Regions from separate parts of the Variovorax sp. PBL-H6 genome, predicted to be linked through region 2. Evidence: predicted binding sites of a transcription regulator. Region 2 holds the regulator's gene; each other region holds the start of a gene.
The links. Region 2 encodes LexA, which represses DNA repair genes until DNA is damaged. Its sites were predicted from a motif close to ACTGTATNNNNATACAGT; they were not measured.

Region 1 (7,346 bases), 2.0 Mb from region 2:
GGCCGATTGCCATCCTGCGATCAGGGCATGCAGCTGCGCCGCGTCGTTGCTCGACTTGATCTGCTCGCGCAGGCCGGCATCGCTCAGGAGCTCGGCGATCTCGGAAAGTATTTCCAGATGTTTCTGGGTCGCCGCTTCGGGCACCAGAAGGAAGATCAGCAGCACCACGGGCTGCTCGTCGGGCGCGTCGAAGCCGATCGGGTTGGCGAGCTGGAACACGGCGGCCATCGGGGACTTCAGGCCCTTGATGCGGCCGTGCGGGATGGCCACGCCATGCCCCAGGCCGGTGGAGCCCAGCCGCTCACGGGCAAACAGGCTGTCGGTGATGAGGGCGCGGCCAAGGCCGTGCAGGTTTTCAAACAGCAAGCCCGCTTCTTCGAAAGCTCGTTTCTTGCTGGTGGCGTCAACGCTCACAAGCACTTGAGCGGGCGGCAGGATGGACGCGAGTCGGTTCATGTTGAGGCGGGGCGGGGGCGATTATGCACCCGCACCGCAAAAAGCAAAGAGCCGCCCGAAGGCGGCCCGCAAGAGTGTTTGCCCGAAGAGGCACTACATCACGCGCTTCGGCGCAGCGTGGTAGTGGTCCTTCAGGCACTCCTTGTGGCGTACGACCTGGCGGTCGAGCTTGTCGACCAGCTCGTCGACCGCGGCATAGAGATCAGCGTGGCTCGATTCGGCGAACATGTCACTGCCCTTGACGTGAATATTGCATTCGGCCCGCTGGCGCCTTTCTTTTTCCTTCTGCTTTTCCACCGTGAGGATCACCTTCACATCGACCACCTGGTCGAAGTGCCGGGTGATCCGGTCCAGCTTGCTCGTGACGTAGCTGCGAAGCGCGGGGGTGACGTCGAGGTGGTGACCGCTGATCGTCAGATTCATGAATGACCTCCTGGAATTGACGGTTGGGAAAATGGCCTTGCTTCAAGAAACTGAAGCCTGGCCGGCGAAAAAAAGAGGGGGAGGGGAAGGGACGGGAACGAAGGGAAGGACGAGAAGACGGCGTCGGTTCACTATGCCCATGCTGTCATCGAATTGCAATCCCTCTTGGCGCAAACCCCCCGAGGCCTTTGTGGTCAAGGCCCCGGTGCTATCAATTATGTAGTTCTAAAGACCGCGCGCCGTGCTCAGCGCCACGCGGCGCGCAGGCGCTTGCGCAAGTCGATGACCGCCGCCGGCGGTGGCACCGCGGGGGCTGGGTCGGGCGCCGGCGGCCAGGTGATCTGCTCGAAACTCCGGGCTTCGGCCGCCGAGATGAAGCGCGTGCGGCCGGCGTAGAGATGGCGATCCCCGCGCACTGCCTGCTGGGTGACGTAGAAGCGCTGCGGCACGATCAGGTGCAGGTGGTCGCGCGCACGCGTCATGGCCACGTAGAGCAGGCGCCGCTCCTCCTCCAGTTCCTGGGCGCCCTGCGCGACGTCGGCGGGAATGCAGCCGTCGACGACGTTGAGCACGTGCACGGAGCGCCACTCCTGCCCTTTCGCCGAATGGATGGTGGAGAGGATCAGGTAGTCCTCGTCGAGCAAGGGCGGACCGGGCCGGTCGCTGGTGGCCTCGGGCGGATCGAGCGTGAGCTCGGTCAGGAAGCGCTCGCGCGAGGCATAGCCGGACGCCAGGCGGGCCAGCTGCTCGATGTCGCCACGGCGCAATCCGGCATCGTCATGCAAGCGCTCCAGGTGCGGCAGGTACCAGCGCAGCGCGAGCTCCATGTCGGCTGGCCAGGCGAGTTCGGGGGCACGCAGTTGCACATAGATCTCAGCGAAGCGCGCCCACTCCTCCTTCGCGGCGGCGGGTGGCTGGAAGGCCTGCACCACGGCAGCCGGATCGTCCGCCACGGCCATGGCATCGAGCAGCCGCGTCGAGGTGGCGGGCCCGATTCCCGGAATCAGCTGGGTGACGCGAAAGCCCGCCATGCGCCCGCGCGGGTTCTGCGCGAAACGCAGGACCGCCAGCAAATCCTTCACATGTGCGGCCTCCAGAAACTTGAGGCCGCCGTACTTGACGAACGGGATGTTGCGCCGCGCCAACTCGAGTTCGAGAGCCGCGCTGTGGCTCGAAGTGCGGAACAGGACTGCCTGCGACTTGAGGGCCAGCCCGCCTTCGCGGTGTGCCAGCACGCGCTCCGCTACGAAGCGGGCCTGCTGGGCCTCGTCGGGGACCAGCACGAGTTGCGGCCTACCCATCGAAGGCTTGTCGGTCCACAGCGTCTTGGCATGGCGCTCGGCTGCCGCTGCGATCACGGCATTGGAGACGTCGAGGATCGGCTGTGTCGATCGGTAATTGCGCTCCAATGTGACGATTCGCGCCGGCTGCTTGAACTGGCCCGGAAAGTCGAGGATGTTGCGCACCGTTGCGCCGCGAAAGGAATAGATCGCCTGGGCATCGTCGCCCACCACGGTGAGGCCGCAGCCGTCGGGCTTGAGGGCGCGCAGGATGGCGGACTGCAGCAGGTTGGTGTCCTGGTACTCGTCGACCAGCACGTGGTCGAAGCGCCCGCCCACCTGCGCCGCAAGCGAGGGCTCGGCCACCATCTCGGCCCAGTACAGCAGCAGGTCGTCGTAGTCGAGCACCTGCTGGGCCTGCTTGGCCTCGACGTAGGCGCCGAACAGGCGTTTGAGCTCGGCCTCCCATTCGGCGCACCAGGGGAAGGACTGGGCCAGAACCTGTGCAAGCGGCGCGCCGCCGTTGACGGTGCGCGAGTAGATCGCCAGGCAGGTGCTCTTGCGTGGAAAGCGCCGCTCCATTGAGGCCAGGCCGATGTCGCTGCGCACCAGGCCCATCAGGTCCTCGGCATCGCCGCGGTCGTGGATGGTGAAGCTGGCGTCCAGGCCGATCTGCGCCGCATGGTCGCGCAGCAGCCGGGCGCCAATGCCGTGGAAGGTGCCGGCCCAGGGCAAGGATGGCGGCGCCTCCGAGCGCAGTCCGAGCACCTTCGCCAGCACCTGGCCGGCGCGCCGCTCCATCTCTTGCGCGGCGCGGCGTGAAAAGCTCAGCAGCAGGATGCGCTGCGGATCGGCGCCGCGCGCGATCAGGTGGGCCACGCGGTGCGCCAGCGTGCTGGTCTTGCCGGAGCCGGCGCCGGCGATCACGAGCAGCGGCCTCGGGTCGGGCGACGCTTCCTCGGCCCCGTGCTCGACGGCCGCTCTCTGCGCCTCGTTCAGTTCGGCGAGCACTGCGGCAAGACGCTCTTCCTGGCGCAGGGGGACGGGGATGGCGGCGCTGGACATCGAGCGCGACTTTACTGGATATCCATCCAGACCCACGCAGGAAAATGCAAGAGGCCGGTGACATAATCGCGCCTCGCTGCAACCGGAGACTTCGAATGGACACCGTTCCGCCTCGGCAGCTTTCAACTCCCCCGTGATGTGTCGTTGGCCAGGGATTGAAAGCGCCCCCTGCCCCTCGCCAACGCCACAACACCACCCGGGAGTGAGCCATGCTCAACATCTTCACGCTCGCCAACGGCCGTCTCGTCCAGGAAGAGATCGAAGCGCTCGAGGAACTTTCGAAGTTCCAGCCCATCTGGGTCGACCTCGAATCGCCCACGCTGGAGGAGAAGCGCTGGATCAAGCAGTACTACGGCCTGTCCATCCCCGAAGATGCGATGGACGAGGACATCGAGGAGTCGGCGCGCTTCTACGAGGAAGACAACGGCGAGCTGCACGTGCGCAGCGACTTCCTGATCGATGACGACGAGAACCCGCGCACGGTGCGCGTGGCCTTCATCCTGAACCAGCACAACGCCGAACTGCGCAGCCGCGGCGTGCTGTTCTCGATTCATGACGAAGATGTGCCGGTGTTTCGTCTGCTGCGCATGCGCGCGCGCCGTGCGCCCGGACTGATCGAGGACGCCAAGGAAGTGCTGCTCAAGCTCTTCGACGCCGATGCCGAGTACTCCGCCGACTCGCTGGAAAACATCTACGACGAGCTGGAAGTCGCTGGCAAGAAGGTGCTCGAAGGCAACGTGAGCGACGAGCTTGCCGGCGAGGTGCTGGGCGCAATCGCGCGCCAGGAAGACCTGAACGGCCGCATCCGCCGCAACGTGATGGACACGCGCCGCGCCGTGAGCTTCATGATGCGCAGCCGCATGCTCAATGCCGAGCAGTTCGAGGAAGCGCGGCAGATCCTGCGCGACATCGAATCGCTGGACAACCACACGGCCTTCCTGTTCGACAAGATCAACTTCCTGATGGACGCCACCGTCGGCTTCATCAACATCAACCAGAACAAGACCATCAAGATCTTCTCGGTGGCCAGCGTGGCCCTGCTGCCACCGACGCTGATCGCGAGCATCTACGGCATGAACCTGCAGTTCCCCGAGCTGCACTTTCTCGGCAGCGCCGGCTATCCCTACGTTCTGGGATTGATGGCAGCCAGCGCGCTGGTGCCGATGTGGTACTTCCGCCGGCGCGGCTGGCTCAAGTAACTACAGTTCTTTCTTCTGCGGGGCGGTCTTGGCTTTCGGGCGCCGAAGACTCACCGTGATGCAATGGAGGCCGTAGGGCGGGATATGGTCGATAGCGGGATGGCCAAGCACTTTGTCACCTGCCGGCAGGATCGGCGTCACATGATGCTTCTCCAGTTGTTCTCTCAGTCCCTTGCTGGCGGCCTTGCTGGAGAAGAGTATCTTGCCTGAACGGTCATCCATCGAAAGGGAGTTGGCTACCAGGTTCCTCTGGTCCTCTTCCGAGATTTCGATGACTTTGTAGCCCAGCGCGCCAAGCGCTTGCAAGACATCCTCGCGCCCCATCCTGCCTTGCGAGGCCTTTTCCCTGATGCATGGCTTGTAAACCAGCGCGATGGGCTCACCGCGGACATTGGTCATCGCGTGGAAGGCGAGATCCAAGTCATAGCAAGCGAGCTGCCCATGCGAATTGAGGCGCTCTGCGTTCAGCTCGAGATGAATCACATTGGCGGGATTTCCGAAGACTCTTGTCAGCTCTCGCTTCATCTTGGGGCTGATGATGGATGCCCGATCGCCATCGGCCATGACCAGAAGGTCGTCATCGGGCCTGAACGCACAGTTGGCGAGGTTGGCTTCGCTCTCAAGGCGCCGGTACTCGATCCCCTCTTTCTTGAAGTAGGCCTCTGCGCTGTCTCGCAGCGGACCGTAGCGAATGTCGCTCGACGAAATGCCCGAGGTGAGCATCTCGTACGGTCCTTCGGCGACCACATTTCTGATGAACGGTGTGGCTCCGGTGCTGGGCATGACATGGACGTTCTCCTTGCCCGCGAGTCTTCCGAGCGAACGCACCACATCCTTGTGCGTAGACGCCTCGGTCTGCTGCTCCCTTGGTGATTGGTAGTCCCTAAAGTCGAACTCCGGCACCAGGATGCCCCCCTGGCCCAGCGGCTCTGCCTTGCCCGCACCTTGGGCCGAATCATCGAGGGTGGCACCGACAACGGGCAGCAGATTGACAGCCGGCACGCTTTGCCAAAGCCAATCCGCACCTTGACAGACCAGCGTCCACAAATCGGCATTTGTCGTGTCGGCTTTGGGAAGCGGCTCAATTGTGATGCCGGCCTCTGACTGTCCCTTCTTGATGCGCCTCACCCTTCGTTCAAGGTCGTGCTGCGTCGGCTTGTGCCGACGCGACAGCACGATGCCACGAAGTCGAGTGGTGCCGCCGGATTGCTGCGCTTTGCGGGGCCCGGAAATGTCTGCGCCAACGTTCGAGGCCGGAGGAGGCGTTGATTCGAAGCGTGTCGGGCTAAAGTGCGGGTTGAAAACCAGGTTAGTGCTTGTTCCGTTCATTGCCGTTCTTCCTTGAACGCGCTTCGCCACCGCGTCGGGATGTACGGCATGCGCTCTAGCGCAAGAGGCACCGATGAGTCACCTCGAATTGCGCCGAGTTCCATCCTCGGGCCGCAAATTCGCCGATCGGCTTGGCCGTCGACTGCCGGTACGCCGGCGCTCCATGCGGTCCTTCTACAGCGACTGCCGTGGCGCGCGCGCCAGAGTGCCAAGCCAGCCGTTCATCAGTGCGAGGCTGTATCGGCTCGCGACCGCCGCCACAAAGCGCAGGAAATCGACATGCGCCGCATCATCGGCGCGATCCGAGATGGTTCGCACCGCGGCGAAGGGGATGCGGTAGTCATGGCAGACCTGCGCCACCGCGGCGCCTTCCATCTCGCAGGCCAGCGCGTCCGGCAGGTCACGGCGCAGCGCCTCGCTGTCGGCCGCGCGGGCGATGAAGCGATCGCCGCTCACCACCAGGCCGCGGTGCAGGCGCGGCGCGTGCAGGCCGAAGTCGTCGACCACCTGCTGGCCGAGCAACTCGACCGGATCGCCCAGGAGCCGCTCGGCCACCGTCGCCAGCGCATCGCTGATGCCGGTGTCGGTCGCGAAGCGCGCATGCCCGGTCAGGGGCACCTCGTAGCGCGGAAAGATCGGCGATGCGTCCAGGTCGTGCTGCAGCAGCCGACTCGCCACCACCACGTCGCCCACCCGCACGCCGGGCGCCAGTCCGCCGGCCACGCCGGTGAAGACGATGGCACGCACGCCGAAGCGTTCGAGCAGCACGGTGGCGGTCGTGGCCGCGGCGACCTTGCCGATGCGCGACAGCACCGCGACCACCGGCTGGCCTTGCAGATGCCCGACCCAGAAATCGCGGCCGGCGATGCGCACGCGCTGCTCGTCGGGCATGGCGGCGAGCAGCGCTCCGAGCTCCTCCTGCATGGCTGCCACGATCGCGACCGGCGCCCCCATGAGATGCTCCGCTATTTCTTGTCGCGCAGCTCGCGACGCAGGATCTTGCCCACCGGCGTCTTCGGCAGCTCGGCGCGGAACTCGATCAACCTGGGCTGCTTGTAGCCGGTGAGGTTGGCACGGCAGAACTCGCGCACCTGGGCTTCGGTGAGCTCCGGGCTCTTCTTCACGATCACCAGCTTGACCGCCTCTCCGGTCTTCTCGTCGGCGATGCCTACGGCCGCGCACTCGAGCACGCCCGGGATCTGCGCCACGACGTCCTCGATCTCGTTGGGGTACACGTTGAAGCCGGAGACCAGGATCATGTCCTTCTTGCGATCGACGATTTTGAAGAATCCACGCTCGTCGACCACGCCCACGTCGCCCGACTTGAAGTAGCCGTCTGCCGTCATGACCTTGGCCGTCTCGTCGGGGCGCTGCCAGTAGCCGGCCATCACCTGCGGGCCCTTGATCGCGATCTCGCCGGGTTGCCCGGCCGGCACTTCCTGGCCGTCGTCGTCCAGGAGCTTCAGGTAGGTGCTCGGCAGCGGCACGCCGATGGTGCCGGTGTACGCGGTGCTGGTGGTCGGGTTGCAGGTGGCAGACGGCGAGGTCTCCGAGAGGCCGTAGCCCTCGCAGATCGGGCAGCCGGTCTTCTCGA
Region 2 (7,346 bases):
GCCGGCATGCGAGGCGCGACAGAAGATCGAAGAACCTCCGAGGACACCATGAGACTGATTTTGTTGGGCGCCCCCGGGGCGGGCAAGGGCACACAGGCTGCCTTCATCTGCCAGAAGTACGGCATTCCTCAAATCTCCACCGGCGACATGTTGCGCGCGGCCGTCAAGGCCGGCACCCCACTCGGCCTCGAGGCCAAGGCGGTAATGGCCTCCGGCGCACTGGTGAGCGACGACCTGATCATCAACCTCGTGAAGGAACGCCTTGAGCTGCCGGACTGCGCCAACGGCTTTCTCTTCGACGGCTTCCCCCGGACCATCCCGCAGGCCGACGCCATGCGCGCGGCCAACGTCAAGCTCGACTACGTGCTCGAAATCGACGTGCCCTTCGCCGACATCGTCGAGCGCATGAGCGGACGCCGCTCGCACCCGGCGTCCGGACGCATCTACCACGTCAAGTTCAATCCGCCGAAGGTCGAAGGCAAGGACGACCTCACGGGCGAAGACCTGATTCAGCGTGACGACGACAAGGAAGAGACCGTGCGCCACCGACTCGAGGTCTACAGTCAGCAGACCCGGCCGTTGGTCGACTACTACGCAGCCTGGGCCAAGGCTGAGCCTGGCGTCGCGCCAAAATACCGCGCAATCAGTGGCGTCGGCAGCGTCGACGACATTACCCAGCGCGCGTTGGCCGCACTGGCGAGCTGATCGTCAGGCGGGGCTGGAACGCAGCCCGTAGGCCTTGCCGTCGACGAACAGGTATTCGACGCGCATCACGGGTTCTCCCTTTTCCTCCTTGAACGTGAAGCCCACCGCCGAGACTGCGGTGCCGGGCTTGATCTGCGCGACTTTCCAGGCTTCCATCCGCGTCAGCGGAGCGAGTTCAAGCTCCCACTGGCGCTCAGTGCGGCGAGGCACGGCCGCGCGCGCGAGCAAGCCCGGTCCGTCAATGGGCGCGCTCTGCCCCGGCAGGGCGCGCTTCGCCAGATCGGCTGGCACCTTGAGCCCCGCCGGGACGTCGAGCAACAACTCCGCATGCGGGTTCTGCCAGCGCACCCGGGCCACCGTCCCTTCGAGGTAGATCGGACGGTCCTGGTCGAAGCTGCTCCAGCCGTGGTGCGCCCAGGCGAGCGGACTGGCCAACGGCAGGGATGCGGCGGCGACGACTATGTGGCGACGTTTCATCGGGAAGGCTCCTCTTCAGTAGGCAATCCAACGGCCGCAAAAGACGACGGCCAGCCAGATCGCAGTAGATAACAACATCTGTACCCGCGCCATTGCATCGAGTTTGCGCAGGGAGCCGCGCAGATGGAACCACCCTGCATTGAAGCCGGCAGCCACCAGCAGGCCCATCTTGATCAGGAAGGACTGATTGGTCAGCAGTTCCGCTGACTGGGTGGCGAACATCAGCGAACCGCTGGCCGCCGCGAGTGCGAAGCCGCCGGCCGCGATCGAGAGCGACAGCCTGGCCATGGCCGCGACCGGCAGGCCGGCAGCGTGCCCGAACACCCGCAGCTCGAGCGCCACCAGATTACCGAGCAGAAGCGCGATGCCGACGATGTGCACCGCCTCCAATGCCGGATAGGCCCAGGCGTGCGAGCGCAAGGCCTCGAACATGCGCTCAGGCGCCGCCGGTCGGGGTGGCCATCAGTTGCAGCACCAGCTCGATGCGCGCCTTCACAGGCGTCAGCGCGCCGGCGTCCCGCAGCAACGCATTCGGCGTGGAAAGAATGCGGCCCTGGGGGCAGCGCGTCGCGCGCAAGACCGCAATGCCCGCCGCTTGCGCCCGAAGCGCAGCCGCTTCCAAAGCTTCATGGAGCGTTCCGTTGCCAGTGGCTGCGAGCACCAGGCCCTGCACCGGCTCCGCAACGCCAGCTTGCCGCTCCCGGACCAGGGCGTCGACGATGCTGCCGCGCGCCTCCGCGTGGCTCATCAGGATTTCCACGCGAGGCCAGTGGGTAGCCTGCTGCATCAGCTCGAAGGACAAACGCGCCGGCTCTGACGGCGCGGCAGGCCAGTTCCTGAGCTCGCGCAAGGCACCCTCCTCCACATAGGCCACTGGGCCCGCATCGCCGGAACCGAACGCGTCGACACGATAAGTGTGAACCTTCTGCACATCGAAAGCGCTGTGCACGGCGCCCGCGCACACCGCTACCACCCCCCGCGCACGAGGGCTTGCAGCGACCACGATGGCGTCGCGCAAGTTCTGCGGACCGTCGGGCGTCAGCGCAGTCGCCGGCCGCATGGCACTGGTCAGCACAACCGGCTTGGACGGAGCCAGCACGGACTGAAGGAAGAACGCCGTTTCCTCCAATGTATCGGTGCCGTGGGCGATGACCACGCCCGCTACATCGGCCTGCGCAAGCCAATGCGCACAGCGCTCGGCCAGGCGGCGCCAGATCCCGAAGCTCATGTCCTTGCTGTCGACCTGCGCCACCTGCTCCGTCCACAGCGCGACGCCCGCGGGTGCCGCAATGCCTTCCAGCAGTTCGGTTACACCCACTTGGCCGGCGGTATAGCCGACGTTATCGGCCGCTGTTGCCGAGCGGCCCGCAATGGTGCCGCCCGTGCCGAGAACGACCACACGACGATTGCCTTCGCTGATGTTTTCGGCCATGACTTGCCAAAGCTCCGGAAACTGGTTAAAAATACAGGTACTGGATATTCAGCCAGTGCCGCAAGGAGTCGTCAATGCAGTTCGCCGTGAAGCTTACCGCTCGCCAGCAACAGATTCTGGACCTCATCCAGAGCGCCATCGCACGCACTGGCGCGCCGCCCACCCGTGCCGAGATCGCGGCCGAGCTGGGCTTCAAGTCCGCCAACGCCGCCGAAGAACATCTCCAGGCCTTGGCGCGCAAGGGCGTCATCGAACTTGTGAGCGGCACCTCGCGCGGCATTCGGCTCAAGGGCGACGCACTGCGCTCGCTGAACGAATCGCGCAACACCCAGTTCTCGCTCTCGCTGCCTGGCATGGCCCAGCTCGCGCTGCCGTTGATCGGGCGCGTCGCTGCGGGCTCGCCTATCCTGGCGCAGGAGCACGTAGACCAGACCTACTATGTGGAGAACACGCTGTTCCAGCGGCAGCCCGACTACCTACTCAAGGTGCGCGGCATGTCCATGCGCGACGCCGGCATCATGGACGGCGACCTGCTCGCCGTGCAGGCCACCAAGGAGGCCCGCAACGGCCAGATCGTCGTAGCCCGCCTGGGCGACGAAGTCACGGTCAAGCGCCTCAAGCGCAACAAGCAGATCATCGAACTGCACGCCGAGAACCCCGATTACCCCACCATCATCGTGCAGCCGGGCGAGCCCTTCGAGATCGAAGGCCTCGCAGTCGGCCTGATCCGCAACACGATGCTGATGTAGCCGCACAAGGCGGCATGAGCGTCCCTTGCTCATGCGGCCCTAACGGCTGCGACAGGTGGCGGGCGTATGGCCAAGGGCCATCACCCTGTTGCGGCCGACGAAAGCAATCCTGCCTATGTTCAATCTCTGACCTTCATGGAGTTCACATGGGAATCGCTCTGCTCAGCTTCGTCGACCTGTTCATGCCCCTTCAATCGCTGGCAAGCCGTTGGATACCGTCGCGCCGGCGAAGCGCCTCGGGCCTCCGCTATGTCGGCATCCGCCCCAGTTGTGCAGCGCGTCCAGCCGCACCAGCGTCACGCCTGCCGACATCCGCCCGACCGCTGCGGGTGGTCCGCACCATCGATGCGCAACACAACAAGCCGAGCACCGGCCGAGTCGTGATTTCTGGTCGCATGGCGGATGTCTGCGCCGAGCTCGACCGGCTGGCCGCCCTGGAAGCGGCAGGCACCGCACCTTCGCCCAGCCATCTGCATTGACGGCCACACCCTGCGTCCGGGCGCACCGTGCACCCGAACGCAGGGCATGCCCCAGCAGCGCCCTGCGCTTCTGGCGCACGGCGCGCAAGCCCGTGGGTGGTGCGAGGCACAATGGCACGCCATGAACATCGTGATCCTCGACGACTATCAGGACGCAGTGCGCAAACTGCGCTGTGCCTCCAAGCTCGACGCGTATGCCGCCAAGGTCTACACCAACACGGTCAAGGGCATCGGACAGCTCTCTGTGAGGCTCAAGGATGCCGACGTGATCGTGCTGATCCGCGAACGCACTCAGATCTCGCGCCAGCTGATCGAAAAGCTTCCGAAGCTCAAGCTGATCTCGCAAACGGGGCGGGCCGGCCACCATATCGACGTCAATGCCTGCACCGAGCACGGCGTCGCCGTCGCCGAGGGCACGGGCTCTCCGCTGGCGCCGGCCGAGCTCACGTGGGCGCTGATCATGGCGGCCATGCGCCGCCTGCCGCAGTACATCAGCAACCTCAAGCATGGCGCCTGGCAGCAATCGGGGCTCAAGTCCGCGTCCATGCCGCCCAACTTCGGGCTGGGCTCGGTGCTCAAGGGCAAGACGTTGTGCATCTGGGGCTATGGCCGCATCGGCCAGTTGGTGGCGCGCTATGGTCAGGCCTTCGGCATGCAGGTGGTGATCTGGGGCCGTGAAGAGAGCTGCGCACGCGCCCGCTCCGACGGCTTCCAGGTGGCGCCGAACCGTGAAGCCTTCTTCGCCGCGGCGGACGTGCTGTCGATCCACCTGCGGCTGACCGAGGAGACCCGCGGCCTGGTCACGCTCGAGGACCTCTCGCGCATGAAACCTACCGCCCTGTTCGTCAACACCTCGCGCGCGGAGCTGATGGAACAGGATGCGTTGCTCGCGGCCCTCAACCGCGGGCGGCCCGGGCTGGCAGCAATCGACGTCTTCGAGAGCGAGCCGCCGCTGCAAGGCCACGCACTGCTGCGACTGGAGAACTGCATCTGCACGCCGCACATCGGCTACGTCGAGCAAGACAGCTACGAGATGTATTTCGGCCAGGCTTTCGACAACGTCGTCAGCTTCATCAAGGGCAACCCGACCAACATCGTCAATCCGGGCGCGCTTCAGGTGCGACGTTGAAGCGGGCGGCCCTGCCGGCGTCGCTTTGGGCCCTGCTGGCGGGCAACTTCGTGATCGGCACCGGGATCATGGTGGTGCCGGGCACGCTCAACGAGCTCAGCAATTCCTTGCAGGTCAGCGCGGCCACGGCGGGCCAGTTGATCACCGCAGGCGCAGTGGTCGTCTGCTTCGGCGCGCCCTTGCTGGCCGCACTGGTCGCGGGCTGGGACCGGCGGCTGCTGCTGGCCTGCACCATGCTGTGGTACGCAGCAGGCCACTTCCTCGCGACCCTGATGCCGACTTTTGGCGCACTGCTGGCCGTGCGCATGCTGACGGTCATCTCGCCCGCGATTTTCACGGCCCAGGCCGCGGCTTGCGTCGGTCTGCTGGTGCCACCGGATCAGCGCGGCCGCGCCGTGACCTTCGTCTTTCTAGGCTGGTCCATGGCCTCGGTCCTCGGCCTGCCGATGGGCGCCTTGATCGGCGGCCATTTCGGCTGGCGCACCGCCTTTGCTGCACTTGGCGTGCTGTCGCTGCTGAGCGCGGCCTGGATCTGGCACCAGCTGCCGCGCGGCATTCGCCCGCCAGCCTTGACGCGCGCCGCCTGGGGGCAGGTGCTCAAGAGCCCGCTGCTGATGGGGGTGGTAGCGGTCACCGCATTGCAGGGCTCGGGCCAGTTCGTGCTGATGAGCTACTTCGCGCCCGTGCTGCGCGAAACCGTCGGCGCCGACGCCACCGCGCTCGGCCTCGTGTGGGGCTGGTTCGGCATCTGCGGCCTGGTGGGCAACATGCTCGTGAGCCGGGTGATCGATCGTGTGGGTGCTCCGCGCATGGTGCTCGTCACCACCGCGCTGATCGCGCTGAGCCTGCTCCTGTGGCCGCTGGGTGTGACGCTTGCCGGGCTGGCACTCATCCTGGTTCCCTGGGGCCTGGGCTGCTTCGCCGCGAACTCGGCGCAGCAGGCGCGGCTGGTTTCGATGGCGCCCGGGCTCGCACCCGGGTCGGTTGCCCTCAACAGCTCCGGAATCTACGTGGGCCAAGCCGTCGGTGCAGCGGCCGGCGGGTGGCTGCTGGCGAACAACGCCATTGCGTGGATGAGCTGGGCCGGCTTCGCGATGCTGGTGTGCGCACTGTTGCTGAGCCTGGCCGTCGACCGCGCCCAGACCCGCGCGGCGGCCTTCAGCGCTTGACCGGCTTCGGCGCGATCTCGGCTTCGGTATCCGGATCGAAGAGTTCGAAATCGATCACATGCGGGTCGGTCGATGGAGCTGGCGATGGCGGCGCCTGCAACGGGGCCCGCATGGTCTCGAAGGCTGTCTTGTCGAACTCGGCCAGATCCAGGCTGGCATCGGGGTGCACGATGTGCCGCGACTCGCGATCCGGCACATCGGTGGCGGGGACCGGGGCCTCGGGGGCCAGCACGGTCTCGTGCCCCAGCGTGTCGTCGATCGCGCCGTAGATCGAGTCCGGCAGGGTCGGCCCGTCCTCGACGGGGTCCGGCTGGCTCCTGGCTTCAAGCGGCGCGGGGGTCGTGGCGAGCTGCTCGTGGCCGAAGGTGTCGACGAATGCAGGCTGCGTCACCGGGGCGGGCGACGCATTGCCCGGCTCGATGACCTCCTTGGCGACCGAGTAGAGCAGCAGCAATTCCTGGTAGGCCGCAAGGTCGAAGGCCTCATCCTCGGTCGCGCCGGGCTTGCGGAAGATCAACTCCTCGATCAGCGCCAAGGTGCCTGGCGCTGGCCATTGCGACTCGATGCGCGCCAGCGCACTGCGGTAGTGCTCGAGACCTTTACCCGTCTCGTTGAAATATTCGAATGCCGGAACATCGGCATTGAAGGCGCGCTCGAACTCTTCCGCCAGCCGCGCGTAGTCGTCCTTGCGCTCCAGCGAATGGTAGATGCGCAGCAGGTCCAGGTATGCCAGGGCGCTGGTGCCGGGATTGGTGGCGATGTGCTCGCGGAGTACCGCGATGGCCTGGTCGTGCTGGCCCAGCGAGAGGAAGAAGTCGGACTGCTGCTGGACATCGAACAGCTCTTCGGTGTTGACCGGCCTCGACGGGATGCTGTCCACCGCGCGCGGAGGGGGCTGCGAATCGCCGAAGCCGCTGTTGTTCTCGGGGTCCAGGTCCGCAAAGGTGGCTGCACCGAAGCTGGTGGCGTTTGCACTGCGCAGCCTGCCGGAGCGCCCTCCGTCTTCGTCATCGAGCAGTTCGCCCAAGGCGCTGGGTTGCGTGGGGCCCGCATCGCGCTTGGACGCGGGCTCGCGCCACCAGGCCGGCTCGGCGCGGCGCGCGACGTGGCGCCACAGCAGCAGGATGGCGATCAGCGCGAGCAGCAGCAGGCCGATGAGGGCGTAGACGAACGGATTGCGATAGCGGTCCTCCCGCGCCTGCGCGA
Region 3 (7,346 bases), 860 kb from region 2:
GCATCAGCTCGAACTGGATCTGCATCGCGCGCTTCGCGTCGCCGGCGAGGGCCGCCACGCAGAGCTCGTGCATCTTTCGAGGCGCGATGTTGGCCGTCACGCTGATGTTGCCCTGGCCGCCGCACAGCATCAGCGCGACAGCGCTGGGGTCGTCGCCCGAGTACACGGCGAAGTGCTTCGGCACATCGCGGATCAGCCACTGCGCACGCTCGATGTTGCCAGTGGCTTCCTTGATGCCCACGATGCCGGGCACCTGCGCCAGGCGCAGCACGGTGTCGTGCGCCATATCGGCGACCGTGCGACCGGGCACGTTGTAGAGCACGACGGGGAGGTCGCCGACCGCCTCGGCGATGGCCTTGAAGTGCTGGTACTGGCCTTCCTGCGTCGGCTTGTTGTAGTAGGGCACGACCTGCAACTGCGAATCGGCGCCAACACCTTTGGCGAATCGGGCAAGCTCGATGGCCTCCTTCGTCGAATTGGCGCCGCAGCCGGCCATCACGGGCACGCGACCGCGGGCCTGCTCGACGGACACACGGATGATCTCGCAGTGCTCCTCGACGTTCACCGTCGGCGACTCGCCGGTGGTGCCGACCACGCCCAGGCAATCGGTGCCTTCGTCGATGTGCCAGTCGATCAGCCGGCGCAAGGCGGGATAGTCGACGCTGCCGTCGTCATGCATCGGCGTGACGAGCGCGACGATGCTGCCTGTCAGTTGCTCCAAGGGGGGTCTCTTTGTCGGTTGCGGAAAGGCAGCCATTCTACTGACTGGTCCGGCAGGCCAGTCAGAGGGGGTAGCGCAAAGGGGTGCGGGCCGCGCCTTCCGGCGGCCGGACGGCTGCGATCCGCTGCACGAAGCGTTCGGGCCCTGAAAGAAAACCGTCTTCGTAGGCGATCACGCGCAGCCCGGCGCAGGCGGCGAGCAGCTCGCCCGGTTGCAGCAGGAAGTCCTGCCGCGAGGGCTTGCCCACGCTCTCGTTGCCGGCGGCGAAGGTCTCGTAGAGCAGCACGCCGCCGGGCGCCACCGCCGCCACGATGTCGGGCAGCCGCGCGCGCCATAGGTAGTGGGTCACGACCACAGCGCCGAAGAGCTGGCCGGCGAAGGGCCATGGGCCCTGCTCGATGTCGGCCAGCACTGCAAGGCCAAAGCGGGACGCGGACGCGATCGCCTCGGGAGCCCGATCCACGCCCGTGACCGCGTGTCCACGCTGCGCGAACCATTGCATGTGCCTCCCCCCGCCGCAGGCCACGTCGAGCACGGTCGCGCCCGGGGCGAGCAGGTGCGACCAGCGCGCGACCCAGGGGGAGGGCGGGAGATCGTGGCTCAGAAGCAGGCCCAGAGCTGGTCGACCAGCCCGACCAGGAAAGCGGGGCGCGTGTAGAGGCCGAACACTGCCAGCAGCGCCAGCGCTGCGGCGGCCAGCCAGCCGGCATGCACGAGATGGTGGCGCGTGCTCGGGCGCATGGGTTCAGGCGGGCTGAGGGGCCGGCCGGCGCACGATCGCGCCTTCCTTGACCGGCAGGTTGACCACCGCCGCGAACACGCCCAGCGCGATCGCCAGGTACCAGACGATGTTGTAGCTGCCGGTGCTGTCGTAGAGGTAGCCGCCGAGCCAGACGCCGAGGAAGGAGCCGACCTGGTGGCTCAGGAACACGAAGCCGCCCAGCATCGAGAGATGCGCCACGCCGAAGATCTGGGCCACGATGCCGCTGGTGAGCGGCACGGTCGACAGCCAGAGGAAGCCCATCACGCTCGCGAAGACGTACACCGAAAGGGGCGTGATCGGCGCCGCCAGGAAGACCGCGATCGTCGCCGCACGGCTGAAGTAGATGACCGACAGCAGCTTGCGCTTGGCGAGCCGCGCCCCGAGAGACCCGGCGACATAGGTGCCGAACACGTTGAACAGGCCGACGAGCGCCAGCGCATAGCTGGCCACTTCGGGCGAGAGCCCCTTGTCGCGCAGGTAGCTCGGCATGTGCACGCCGATGAAGGCCAACTGGAAGCCGCAGACGAAATAGCCCGCCATCAGCAACACGAAGCTGGGGTACTTGAAGGCCTCGCCCACGGCCTGGAGGATGGTCTGATCGCGGTGGGCGACGGCGGCGTGCCCGACGCGTGGCTCGCGCAGGCCGAACGCGAGCGGCACGATCAGCAGCACCATGACCGCCAGCACCAGCAGGGCCGTATGCCAGCCGAAGCCCGCGATCAGCTGCCCCTCTACCGGGACCATCAGGAACTGGCCGAAGGAGCCCGCCGCGGCCGCCACGCCCATCGCCCAGGATCGCCGCTCGACCGGGATCTGCCGGCCGATCACGCCGTAGATCACGGCGTAGGTGGTGCCGGCCTGCGCCGCGCCGATCAGCACGCCGGCCGTCAGCGCAAACAGGAGCGGCGTCGGCGACAGCGCCATGCCCGCGAGCCCGGCTGCGTAGAGCACGGCTCCCGCCACCAGCACCCGGAAGGCGCCCAGCTTGTCGGCCAGCATGCCGGCGAAGACACCGATCACGCCCCAGGCAAGGTTCTGAATGGCGAGCGCCATCGAGAAGCTCTGGCGCGACCAGCCCTGCTCCTGCGTGATCGGCTGGAGCCACAATCCGAAGCCGTGGCGGATCCCCATGGACAGGGTGACGATCATCGCGCCGCAGAAAAGAACCTGCTTGAGCGAGAGCGGCTGGGATTGAGCGTGCATCCGGCGACTGTATCCAAAAGGACCGGAGTCCATCCGCAACGCTGCGACGGGCATTGTTGATTTTTTCGTCGAGCGTTGATGCGGCGTGCGCATCAGCGTGGCTCTGTATGTCCATCCAGGTTTTCGGGAGCCCACGCATACAATCCGCCCCCATGGCGACTCTCACCCAGACTCCCCCGGCCTATTCCGAAGGCTCCATCCGCGTTCTCAAGGGCCTCGAGCCCGTCAAGCAGCGTCCGGGCATGTACACCCGGACCGACAACCCGCTGCACATCATCCAGGAAGTGCTGGACAACGCCGCCGACGAGGCGCTGGCCGGCTACGGCAAGAAGATCAAGGTCACGCTGCACAGCGACGCCTCGGTCAGCGTCGAGGACGACGGCCGCGGCATTCCCTTCGGCCTGCATCCCGAAGAGAAGGCGCCCGTCATCGAACTGGTTTACACCCGGCTGCACGCGGGCGGCAAGTTCGACAAGGGAGCGGGCGGCGCCTACAGCTTCTCGGGTGGCTTGCACGGCGTGGGCGTGTCGGTGACCAATGCGCTGTCGAAGCGGCTCGAGGTCCAGTCTTTCCGCGAAGGTTCGGCCGCGCGCATCGTGTTCGCGGGCGGCGATGTGGTCGAGCCGCTCCAGCTTCGTCCGGTCGAGAGCGGCGAGCGCCGCCAGGGCACCACGGTGCGCGCCTGGCCCGACCCCAAGTACTTCGAGTCCGGCACGCTGCCGGTCAACGAGTTGACCCATCTGCTGCGCAGCAAGGCGGTGCTGATGCCCGGCGTCACCGTCACGCTGGTGGTCGAGAAGACCAAGGAGACCCAGCAGTGGCTCTACAAGGGCGGCCTGCGCGACTACCTCATGCAGACGCTCAACGCCGACCCGGTGATTCCGCTGTTCGAAGGCGCCGGCCATGCCGACAAGAACGCCGACAACTTTGCGGAAGGGGAAGGCGCCGAGTGGTGCGTCGCCTTCACCGAGGACGGCCAGCCGGTGCGCGAGAGCTACGTCAACCTCATTCCCACCAGCGCCGGCGGCACCCACGAGAGCGGCCTGCGCGATGGCCTGTTCAATGCGGTCAAGAGTTTCGTCGACCTGCATTCCCTCTTGCCCAAGGGCGTGAAGCTGCTGCCCGAGGACGTGTTCGCGCGCGCGTCGTACGTGCTCTCGGCCAAGGTGCTCGACCCGCAGTTCCAGGGCCAGATCAAGGAGCGGCTCAACTCGCGCGATGCGGTGCGGCTGGTCTCCAGCTTCGTGCGCCCGGCGCTGGAGCTCTGGCTCAACCAGCACGTCGACTACGGCAAGAAGCTCGCCGAGCTGGCCATCAAGGCCGCGCAGACGCGCCAGCGCGCCGGCCAGAAGGTCGAGAAGCGCAAGGGCTCGGGCGTCGCAGTGCTGCCGGGCAAGCTGACCGATTGCGAGAGCAAGGACATCGCCCACAACGAGGTCTTCCTGGTCGAAGGCGATTCGGCCGGCGGCAGCGCCAAGATGGGGCGCGACAAGGAAAGCCAGGCCATCCTGCCGCTGCGCGGCAAGGTGCTCAACACCTGGGAGGTGGAGCGCGACCGCCTGTTCGCCAACAACGAGATCCACGACATCTCGGTCGCCATCGGTGTCGACCCGCACGGACCCGAAGACACGCCCGACCTCTCGGGCCTGCGCTACGGCAAGATCTGCATCCTGTCGGACGCCGACGTCGACGGCTCGCACATCCAGGTGCTGCTGCTCACGCTGTTCTTCCGGCACTTTCCCAAGCTCATCGACACCGGGCATGTGTACGTGGCCAAGCCGCCGCTGTTCCGGGTCGACGCGCCGGCGCGCGGCAAGAAGCCCGCGTCCAAGGTGTATGCGCTCGACGAGGGCGAGCTCACCGCCATCCTCGACAAGCTGCGCAAGGACGGCGTGCGCGAGAACGCCTGGAGCATCAGCCGCTTCAAGGGCCTGGGCGAGATGAGCGCCGAGCAGCTGTGGGAGACCACGCTCAACCCCGACACGCGCCGCCTGCTGCAGGTGCGCCTGGGCCGCTTCGACCTCCTCGGCACGCAGGGCGAGATCACCAAGCTCATGGGCAAGGGCGAGGCCGCCGCGCGGCGCGAGCTCATGGAGCTGCGCGCCGACGACGTCGAGGTCGACGTCTGAGCAAAACCGGGCGCGCCGGATCGCTCAGGACATGAAGGCCCCGGGCACCGGCGCCTCGCCGAGTGCGTTGCGCAGCACCGCCCAGTGCATCGCCTCGTCGCCGAGGATGCTCGCGGCGGCCTTCGCCAGCGCACGGTCGTCGAACATCGGTACCGCGCCCAGGTAGGCGCTGACGGCGCCTTGTTCCAGCTTGGCTGCGAAGCGCAGCACATCGGCCTGCGACTTCAGCTGCGAGGTCGGGAAGTCGTATTTCGCCTTCGCACTCACGGCCTTGCCGCCGAGCTTCTCGACCGTTGCCGCGAGCAGCGCGGCATGGGCCCGGTGGTGGCCCTGGAAAGTCAGGGCGAGGTCGAGCACGGGCTTGTCGAGCAGCTTGCTCTCGGCTCCGACCTGGTAGGCCGCGATGGCTTCGAGCTCGGACCCAAGCGCGGTGTTGAGGATCTGCGCATCGCTCGCCGCGTCCCCGCCGGCCTGGGCCGCGAGCGTGTCGTTGCCTGCCAGCAGTGCGACGGCAGCACCCGACAGCAGCAGGCCCGAGCGGCCGAGGAAGTAGCGTCGCGCGGCGACGGGCGTGGGCATCCGAAGGAAGGACATGGCGGTCTCCTTGAAAAGGGTGAGTCAGGGTGGGTGGAAAGAATCAGGCGGGCGGGCCCGGCGGTGGTCCGGCGATGACGGCCATCACGCGGGCGACGATCCGGTCGCAGCGCGCGCCGGCAAAAGAGAAGGCGTCGCCGATCGCGACATCGATCTCGCGCGACAGGGCTTCGCGCAGCAGGCCCCGTGCGCGGAAGAACCGTGAGCGCACCGTGGCTTCGGGAATGCCGAGCGCCGCGGCCACTTCCTCGATGCTCAGGTCCTCGACGGCGCGCAGCACGAACACCGTGCGAAACACCTCGGGCAGCGCATCGATGCCCGCCTCGATCAGCTGGCGCGTCTCGCCGCGCATTGCGCTGCGTTCCGGCTGTTCATTGGGGTCTGCCTGCATCCATGTGCCCTCCGGGGTGTCGCCTGCCTCGACCGCGGTGTCGAAGGGGATGACCTGGGCGCTGCCGCGCCGCCGTAGCCGTCCCAGGGCTTCGTTGGCCACGATGCGCACCAGCCAGGTCGAGAGCCGGGACTCGGCACGAAAGGAGCCCAGCGCGCGCCACGCGCGGAGATAGGCGTCCTGCAACGCGTCCTGCGCATCGTCGTCGTTCTTCAGGATGCTGCGGGCGGTGCGAAAGAGCAGCCGGTTGTGGCGCCGCATGATGAGCTGGAAGGCCAGGGCGTCGCCTTGCGCGGCTCGCTCCGCGAGCTCGGTGTCGGTCGGTGCCGCGGGGTCGTGGGCGTCCTGGATGCGTTCGAGCGTGTGCATGGTGATGTCGTCGTGTTGCCCATTGGATGGGCGGGGGCGCATTCCTGTTCCCAGACGTAAATCGGCGAGCATGGACGACAATCCGCCGTCCATGAACTTCCGACATGTTCCCGGCCGCTGGTGGCGGCTCCCGCTGCTGCTGCTGGCCCTGTGCTCGTGGCACGCGCTCGTGCACGCGTCCGACATCTTCGGCTATGTCGACGACAAGGGCGTGGCCCACTTCGCCTCCGAGAAGATCGATGAGCGCTACCAGCTCTTCTTTCGGGGCGGCCAGGCCTTCGATACCGCCCAAGGCGTCGGCCCGCTCGCGCGCGGCCGCATGGGCAACATCGACGGCAAGGTGCCTCGCGCGTCGCAATCGCTGCTCGCGCTGTTCGAGGCCTCGCCCAACTACAAGCCCGCGCAGAAGGCGCTGCGTGAAGCGGCGCAGCGCCATGACATCGACTACGAGCTCCTCCAGGCGCTCGTCGCCACCGAGTCCGGCTTCGATGCGCGGGCCGTTTCGCCCAAAGGCGCGCTCGGCCTCATGCAGCTGATGCCCGCGACCGCGCAGCGCTATGGCGTGGGGGCCGACAAGCGCGGCTCGATCGAGAAGAAGCTCTTCGATCCGCACATCAACATCGCCGCCGGCGCGCGCTACCTGCGCGACCTGATCGCGATGTTCCCCGGCGACATCGGGCTCGCGCTCGCCGCCTACAACGCCGGCGAGGGCGCCGTGCAGCGCGCGGGAAACAAGATCCCGAACTATCGGGAGACGCAGAACTACGTGAAGACGGTGCTGCAGCTCTATGCCTATCTGAAGCCCTCGACGGCGACGGGCCGAGGCAACGCGCCGGGCCGCGTGCGCATGGAACTGGCGGCACCGCGCGGCGGTGCAGTGGGGCGCGGAAACATGCCTTCGCCGACGAGCGCGGTCCCGGCATTGACGGAAATGGCCGAGGCACCGCAGGCGGGCGACATGGATGCGAGCGACGCGCAGCTGAAACTGTCGAATCGGATATTGAAAAGGCGATGAGGGCCGCCTTCACGCTGGGCTGAGTCCTCAGGCACCTGCATGGTCGCGCGAGAGCTGATCCACTGAGAGGAGGACGGCACGGCCACTACACTTGCCGCTCTTACAAAGTCTCTCTCGCAATGGATTCCCAACCGCCCCTCGATTTTCAGAACCCCGAAGAG

Region 1: a site for LexA is predicted at 3,238-3,255, ahead of G3W89_RS26305 (ATP-dependent helicase). Genes of this name have one in related genera too.
Region 3: a site for LexA is predicted at 2,790-2,807, ahead of G3W89_RS12725 (DNA topoisomerase IV subunit B). Genes of this name have one in related genera too.

What each region holds. Positions count from the first base shown of each region.
Region 1 is NZ_LR594659.1:5,575,919-5,583,264, forward strand. Features, by position in the region: gene G3W89_RS26295 (PTS sugar transporter subunit IIA) at 1-456, opposite strand, end outside; gene hpf (ribosome hibernation-promoting factor, HPF/YfiA family) at 550-879, opposite strand; gene G3W89_RS26305 (ATP-dependent helicase) at 1,125-3,224, opposite strand; gene corA (magnesium/cobalt transporter CorA) at 3,434-4,423, shown strand; gene G3W89_RS26315 (arginine deiminase-related protein) at 4,424-5,752, opposite strand; gene G3W89_RS26320 (5'-methylthioadenosine/adenosylhomocysteine nucleosidase) at 5,927-6,706, opposite strand; gene G3W89_RS26325 (long-chain-fatty-acid--CoA ligase) at 6,718-7,346, opposite strand, start outside.
Region 2 is NZ_LR594659.1:3,540,277-3,547,622, forward strand. Features, by position in the region: gene adk (adenylate kinase) at 49-705, shown strand; gene G3W89_RS16685 (DUF6152 family protein) at 709-1,182, opposite strand; gene G3W89_RS16690 (hypothetical protein) at 1,198-1,614, opposite strand; gene G3W89_RS16695 (asparaginase) at 1,619-2,614, opposite strand; gene lexA (transcriptional repressor LexA) at 2,689-3,363, shown strand; gene G3W89_RS16705 (hypothetical protein) at 3,510-3,842, shown strand; gene G3W89_RS16710 (D-2-hydroxyacid dehydrogenase family protein) at 3,964-4,971, shown strand; gene G3W89_RS16715 (MFS transporter) at 4,968-6,140, shown strand; gene G3W89_RS16720 (hypothetical protein) at 6,130-7,346, opposite strand, start outside.
Region 3 is NZ_LR594659.1:2,683,928-2,691,273, forward strand. Features, by position in the region: gene dapA (4-hydroxy-tetrahydrodipicolinate synthase) at 1-757, opposite strand, end outside; gene G3W89_RS12715 (class I SAM-dependent methyltransferase) at 783-1,325, opposite strand; gene G3W89_RS32985 (hypothetical protein) at 1,322-1,462, opposite strand; gene G3W89_RS12720 (MFS transporter) at 1,467-2,687, opposite strand; gene G3W89_RS12725 (DNA topoisomerase IV subunit B) at 2,840-4,816, shown strand; gene G3W89_RS12730 (ferritin-like domain-containing protein) at 4,841-5,410, opposite strand; gene G3W89_RS12735 (RNA polymerase sigma factor) at 5,454-6,170, opposite strand; gene G3W89_RS12740 (lytic transglycosylase domain-containing protein) at 6,262-7,185, shown strand; gene parC (DNA topoisomerase IV subunit A) at 7,305-7,346, shown strand, end outside.